Halorhodospira halophila: one gene and its partner. Each later gene encodes a partner of the first gene's protein in a complex. Links are inferred from orthologs where the notes say so. Each region holds a gene or a part of one and is shown on either strand. Other genes may lie near its edges. The genes, in order: uvrB and uvrD.

Evidence for each region.
Region 2: the proteins of uvrB (region 1) and uvrD are in contact, whole or in part, in a crystal structure (PDB 7EGT), measured with the Thermus thermophilus proteins. The link is inferred for Halorhodospira halophila from one-to-one orthologs. Residues at the interface, in WP_096411307.1 of Thermus thermophilus: Glu23, Leu25, Arg26, Asp27, Gly28, Glu29, Arg30, Phe31, Arg55, Glu326, Asp327, Phe328, Glu379, Ser382, Gln383, His398, Gly400, Arg401; in WP_096412145.1 of Thermus thermophilus: His654, Arg656, Phe657, Gln666, Asp668, Glu669, Lys680, Arg681, Leu682, Ser683, Lys685, Tyr686, Ala687.

What each region holds. Positions count from the first base shown.
Region 1 is NZ_NHSN01000009.1:65,704-68,981, reverse strand. Bases 245-3,212 are described here. They hold uvrB (excinuclease ABC subunit UvrB), read left to right. Parts: upstream 245-697; coding sequence 698-2,728; downstream 2,729-3,212. Other genes in these bases: CCR79_RS03125 (SUF system Fe-S cluster assembly regulator), read left to right, coding at 3,176-3,212; CCR79_RS03130 (hypothetical protein), read right to left, coding at 2,742-3,008; CCR79_RS03140 (pyridoxal phosphate-dependent aminotransferase), read right to left, coding at 245-492. Also shown: more of CCR79_RS03140, read right to left, coding at 1-244; more of CCR79_RS03125, read left to right, coding at 3,213-3,278. UniProt on the Escherichia coli protein: The UvrABC repair system catalyzes the recognition and processing of DNA lesions. A damage recognition complex composed of 2 UvrA and 2 UvrB subunits scans DNA for abnormalities.
Region 2 is NZ_NHSN01000017.1:227,261-230,524, forward strand. Bases 286-3,239 are described here. They hold uvrD (DNA helicase II), read left to right. Parts: upstream 286-653; coding sequence 654-2,825; downstream 2,826-3,239. Other genes in these bases: CCR79_RS07040 (LysR substrate-binding domain-containing protein), read left to right, coding at 286-652; CCR79_RS07050 (DUF2782 domain-containing protein), read right to left, coding at 2,815-3,180; CCR79_RS07055 (TIGR00730 family Rossman fold protein), read right to left, coding at 3,194-3,239. Also shown: more of CCR79_RS07040, read left to right, coding at 1-285; more of CCR79_RS07055, read right to left, coding at 3,240-3,264. UniProt on the Escherichia coli protein: A helicase with DNA-dependent ATPase activity. Unwinds DNA duplexes with 3'-5' polarity. Translocates on single-stranded DNA with 3'-5' polarity. Initiates unwinding more efficiently from a nicked substrate than double-stranded DNA.

The DNA of each region.
Region 1 (3,278 bases):
GCGGGTCAGGGCCTGCTCGAGCTGCTCGGGGGTGATCTTGAAGCGGCTCTCGGCACCGGCGGCCACGAACACCGGCTGAGCACCGAAGACCAGGGCCATGTCCGGGTACGAGACCCAGTAGGGCGCTGGGATGACCACTTCGTCGCCCTCGTTGAGCACCGCCGCCATGGCGTTGAACAGGGACTGCTTGGCACCGCTGGAGACGAGGATCTGGCTGGGCTCGTAGTTCAGGCGGTTGTCGCGCTCGAGCTTGTCGATGACCGCCTGCTTGAGCTCGGCAGTACCGTCCACGGCGGTGTAGCGGGTCTGCCCCTGTTGGGCGGCCCGGACGGCGGCCTCGATGATGTGCGGGGGGGTGTCGAAGTCCGGTTCGCCGGCGCCGAGGCCGATGACGTCGTGGCCGGCGGCGCGCAGCTCGGCGGCGCGGGCGGTGACGGCGAGCGTCGGCGATGGCTTGATGCGCTGGACGCGATCGGCAAGCTGAAGGTCCATGGTCTGGCTCCGCGTTGAAAGTTGGGCTCGGTGCGTATGATAAGGGTTTTCGGGTCGGGTGTTCACGGTTCAGTGCGCGTGGGGCGGGGTTGAGGCTTCGGGGTTCAGTGGGCAGGGTCCGGCAGGTGGTGTCGTTGGTCGAGCGGGTAGACGCTGTGTGCAGGGCGCCGGGTCAGGGTGCGCCCAAGATGAATGCGGGGGTTCGATGACGGAACGTTTCAAGCTCAACGCCCGGTTTCAGCCGGCGGGTGATCAGCCCCAGGCCATCGAGGAGCTCGTCGAGGGGATCGAGTCGGGGCTCTCGGATCAGACCCTGCTCGGGGTCACCGGTTCCGGCAAGACGTTCACCATCGCCAACGTCATTGAGCGGCTGCAGCGCCCGGCGATCCTGCTCGCTCCCAACAAGACCCTGGCCGCCCAGCTCTATGGCGAGATGCGCGAGTTCCTGCCGGAGAACCGGGTCGAGTACTTCGTCTCCTACTACGACTACTACCAGCCCGAGGCGTACGTGCCGTCGTCGGATACCTTCATCGAGAAGGATGCCTCGGTGAACGAGCACATCGAGCAGATGCGCCTGTCCGCCACCAAGGCGCTCCTCGAGCACCAGGATACGGTCATCGTCGCCTCGGTATCGTCCATCTACGGCCTCGGTGACCCGCAGGCGTACATGTCGATGCTCCTGCACCTGGTCCGCGGCGAGCGCATCGACCAGCGGGCGATCCTGCGCCGGCTCGCCGAGCTGCAGTACACCCGCAACGACACCGAACTCACCCGCGGGACCTACCGCGCCCGCGGCGAGGTGATCGACATCTTCCCGGCCGAGTCCCCGGAAGAGGCGGTCCGGGTGCAGCTCTTCGACGATGAAATCGAGGAGATCAGCTGGTTCGACCCGCTCACCGGCGAGCTCCTGCGCCGGGTGCCGCGGGTGACCATCTATCCGAAGACCCACTACGTGACCCCGAAGGAGCAGCTGCACCGGGCCGTCGAGCAGATCAAGGAGGAGCTGCGCGAGCGCCTCAGCGAGCTGCGCGCCGCCGACAAGCTGGTGGAGGCGCAGCGGCTCGAGGAGCGGACCCGCTTCGACATGGAGATGATGCTCGAGCTCGGCTATTGCAATGGCATCGAGAACTACTCGCGCTACCTCTCCGGGCGGGCGGCCGGTGAGCCGCCGCCGACCCTGTTCGATTACATCCCGCCGGAGGCGGTGCTGTTCATCGATGAGTGCCACGTCACCGTTCCGCAGATCGGCGGCATGTACAAGGGCGACCGTTCGCGCAAGCAGACGCTGGTCGACTACGGCTTCCGCCTGCCCTCGGCGCTGGATAATCGGCCGCTGAAGTTCGAGGAGTTCCGGCGCCTGGCGCCGCAGACGGTCTTCGTCTCGGCAACGCCCGGCCCGTTCGAGGAGGAGCACGCCGGGCAGGTGGTCGAGCAGGTGGTTCGCCCCACCGGGCTGGTCGATCCGGAGGTGGAGGTGCGCCCGGCCACCGCGCAGGTCGATGATGTCTATGGCGAGATCCGCGCCCGCGCCGAACGGGACGAGCGCGTGCTGGTCACCACGCTGACCAAGCGCATGGCCGAGGACCTGACCGAGTACCTGGAGGAGAACGGGATCCGCGTGCGCTATCTGCACTCCGACGTGGACACCGTTGAGCGCACCGAGATTATCCGTGACCTGCGCCTGGGTCATTTCGACTGCCTGGTCGGCATCAACCTGCTGCGCGAGGGGCTCGATATCCCCGAGGTCTCGCTGGTGGCGATCCTCGATGCCGACAAGGAGGGGTTCCTGCGCTCGACCCGTTCACTGATTCAGACCATCGGCCGGGCGGCTCGCAACATCAGCGGCCGCGCGATCCTCTACGCCGATCAGGTGACCGACTCCATGCGCCGCGCCATCGACGAGACCGAGCGTCGGCGGGCCAAGCAGATCGCCCACAACGAGGCCCACGGCATCACCCCGCAGGGCATCCGCAAAGAGGTGCCCGACATCATGGAGCGCGGCGGGGTGCCGGCGCCGGGCGCGCCGCAACGGGCGGCCGGAGTGGCCGAAGAGGCCGGCGCGTACGCCGGGCTGTCGCCGGCGGAGGCGGTACGGCGGATCCGTGAGCTGGAGAAGCGGATGCATGAGCACGCCAGGGATCTCGAGTTCGAGGCGGCCGCGCAGGTGCGGGACGAGATCCGCCGTATCGAGGAGCAGGCCCTCGGCGGCGGCGACGCCACGGCCGCCGCTTCCTGAGCGGGCCTGCGGTTCAGCTCGGACGGCGGTTCTGCATCAGGGTCTCGATATCCAGGCGTTTGTCGCCGTGCCGGGTGCGCATGAGCACGTCGTGCTCGTAGTGGTAGTAACGGGCGATGAAGTAGGCCGAGCGCAGCGCCGCGATCTCGGTCTGCGAGTTGCCGATGTGCTGCACGCCGCCCTGTTCGTTGTAGAAGACTACCTCCCAGCCGTTGTCACGCTCCTCGATGATCAGCCGGTAGGTTGTGCGCAGTCGCGGTTTGTGCGGCCGGGGATTCAACAGCTGCTCTCCTGATCGGGCAAGTCGCCCCCATCCTGCCATGGATCGGCGCCGCCGCGGGGATCCAGGAGGGGCGCACGCCTAGAACTATAAGACTTCTAAAGAGTCTTCCCTTCGGGTTCGGGAATATGTACCCTTTGAGTACGGATTGAGCGAAGTCAGAGATCATGCTCCGAATCAACCGCGAGACCGATTACGGCGTTGTCATCCTCTCGGCCATGGCACGCCGGCCGGGAGAACGGGTCAACGCCGCGCAGCTGGCGGGCGCCC
Region 2 (3,264 bases), on another replicon or contig:
TGTCCGCCTGGGGGTGATCCCCACCGTCGGACCGTACCTGCTGCCCCACGTCATCCCGGATCTGGCGCAGACCTTTCCCCGCCTGCGCCTGCACCTGCGCGAGGACCTGACGCAGCGGCTGCTCGATCAGCTGCGTGCCGGCAGCCTCGACGGTGCCATCCTTGCATCGCCGATCGGCGGTGACGACCTGGTCTCGGCGCCACTGTGTCACGAGCCGTTCTACCTAGCCGTGCCCCGTGGCCACGCGCTGGACCATCCGGAACCGGTCCACACCAGCGATCTGCAGCAGACCGAGCTGATGCTCCTGGAGGAGGGGCACTGCCTGCGCGAACAGGCCCTGGAGCTGTGCCGGCGCAACGACGTCGGTGAGGCGGCGGCTTTCCGTGCCACCAGCCTCGAGACCCTGCGCCAGATGGTGGCCGCCGGGGTCGGGGTCACCCTGCTGCCGGCCCTGGCGGCAGGCGCCTCCCGTCACGGGCCGGACCGCGGCGCCATCAGCCTCCGGCCATTCGCTGAGCCTGTACCCAGCCGCGACCTGGCTCTCTACTGGCGGGCCGGGACCGCCCGAGAACCCACTTTCCGGGAGCTGGTCGAACGCATGTGCACCGCCCCTGTCCTTCAGGATCCTACCGAGACCCTGCCTGCTGCCTGATATGCCGATCGATGGCCTGACCACAGACCTCAATGACGCCCAGCGCGAGGCCGTCTGCCTGCCCCCGGGACGAGCCCTGGTGCTCGCTGGCGCCGGCAGCGGCAAGACACGCGTGCTCACCCGGCGCGCCGCCTACCTCGTGCAGGCCGAGGGCGCCTCGCCGTTCTCGATCCTGGCGGTCACGTTCACCAACAAGGCCGCCGGCGAGATGCGCGGCCGCATCGGCGAGCTGCTGGGTATCGCCACCGCCGGCATGTGGGTGGGCACCTTTCACGGCATCGCTCACCGGCTGCTGCGCCAGCACACCCAGCGTGCGGGGTTGCCCGAGGGCTTCCAGATCCTCGACGCCGACGATCAGCTACGGGTGGTCAAACGGGTCCTGCGCGCCCGCGGCACCGACGACTCCCGTTTTCCGCCCCGCCAGGTGCGGGGCTTTATCAGCGGCCGCAAGGAGGAGGGCGAGCGTCCCGCGGACGTGACCGAGGCCGCCGGCGACTATCAGCAAGAGCTGCTGGCGATCTATCACGACTACGAGCAAGCGTGCCGGCGGGGCGGGTTGGTGGACTTCTCCGAGCTGCTACTGCGCGCCTACGAACTGTTGCGCGACGACCCCGAACTGCTCGGTCACTACCAACGTCGTTTCGAGCATATCCTCGTCGATGAGTTCCAGGACACCAACGCCCTGCAATACCGGTGGCTGAAGCTGCTCGCCGGCGCCCGGGCCGAGCTGTTCGTCGTCGGCGATGACGACCAGTCCATCTACGGCTGGCGGGGCGCGCGGGTGGAAAACATCGAGCACTTCCGGCGCGAGATGGGGGATGTTCGGGTCGTGCGCCTGGAGCAGAACTACCGCTCCACCGGCACCATTCTGGACGCGGCCAACCGCCTGATCGAGCACAATGCCGGCCGGCTCGGCAAGCAGTTGTGGACCGACGGGGGCAGCGGCGAGCCTATCACCCTGTACGCCGCCTTCAACGAGATCGACGAGGCGCGTTGGGTGGTGGACCGGATCCGCCAGCTTATCGAAGATGGCGGTCACGGCCACGCCGACTTCGCCATCCTCTACCGCTCCAACGCCCAGTCCCGCGCCCTGGAGCACGAGCTGCACGCCGCTCGTCTGCCGTTTCGCGTCTACGGTGGGTTGCGCTTTTTCGAGCGCGCTGAGGTCAAGGACGCCCTGGCCTATCTGCGTCTGGTGGCCAATCGCCACGATGACGCCAGCTTCGAGCGTGTGGTGAACACCCCACCCCGGGGGATCGGTGCCAAGACCGTCGACGCTGTCCGCTATGCCGCCCGGGAGGGCGATGTCTCGATGTGGCGCGCCGCCCGCGAGCTGGCGGGCGGGCGGGCCCTGGCGGCCCGGGCGCGCAACGCCCTGTCCGAGTTCCTGGCGTTCATCGATACCCTGGATCAGGAACTCGCCCACCGGCCGGTGCACGAGCAGGTGGAGCAGGCCATCACTCGCGCCGAGCTGCGCCGCTACCACGAACGCGACGAGGCCCGCCTGGAGAACCTCGACGAGCTGGTGACCGCGGCGCGCACCTTTGCCCAGCGCGATGACCAAGAGGAGGACCAGGACCCGCTGGCGGCCTTCCTGAGCCACGCCGCCCTGGAGGCGGGCGAGGGGCAGGCCGACGACTGGGAGCACTCCGTGCAGCTGATGACCCTGCACTCGGCCAAGGGGCTGGAGTTCCCCGTGGTCTTCCTGGTGGGCCTGGAGGAAGGGCTGTTCCCGCACCGCATGTCCGTCGAGGAGCCCGGCCGGCTTGAGGAGGAGCGCCGGCTGTGCTACGTGGGCATGACCCGGGCCCGCCAGCGGTTGATCCTGACCCACGCCGAGAAGCGTCGCCTGCACGGGGTTGACCAGTTGGCCCGGCCGTCGCGCTTTCTCACCGAGCTGCCCGGAGAGGGTCTGGAGGAGGTGCGCCCGCGCATGTCGGTGCGCCGGGGGCCGCCGCCGGCCACCGCCCCAAGCGGACCCTCGCTGCCGGGGGACCAACCGCCGGCGGGGTTGAGCTTGGGCAGCCGGGTGCGTCACCCGCGCTTTGGCGACGGCATCCTGCTCCAGTGCGAGGGCAGTGGCCCGAATGCCCGCCTGCAGGTCCGTTTCGACGAGGCCGGCACCAAGTGGTTGATCGCCGACCGGGCCGGCCTGGAGCCGGCTACCAGCTAAACAGCCGCCACAGCGGCGTGCGCGGGGGCTCGAGCGGGTCGTGCTCACCGCCGCTGCCGTCAAGTACGCCGTCTCCGGTGGTGTCGTAGAGCAGGTAAGGTGGGCCGACCGCCGGTTGGATGCGTACCGCGTAAATCTGCCCCGCGATGCGGTACTCCTCGATGACCGCCCAGTCGCGCTCGACGATGGTCACCGTCGGCTCGAGATCCGGTTCGTCGCGGATCAGCCCCTCGGGTGGGGGAGGCGGGGTCACCGTGATCCGTTCATCGGCCTCGAAGCCGCCGGCGGTGGTGGCCACCAGCATCCCCGCCAGGACCAGCCCCCCGGCACCCGGCGCACCCCGACTGCTGCTCATGGCCACCCTTCCTCTAGAGATCGAGCAGAATCTCCCGCTCCTCGCGGGAGGGCTGGAAGCCGCGGTCTTCGTAGTGGTCGAAGA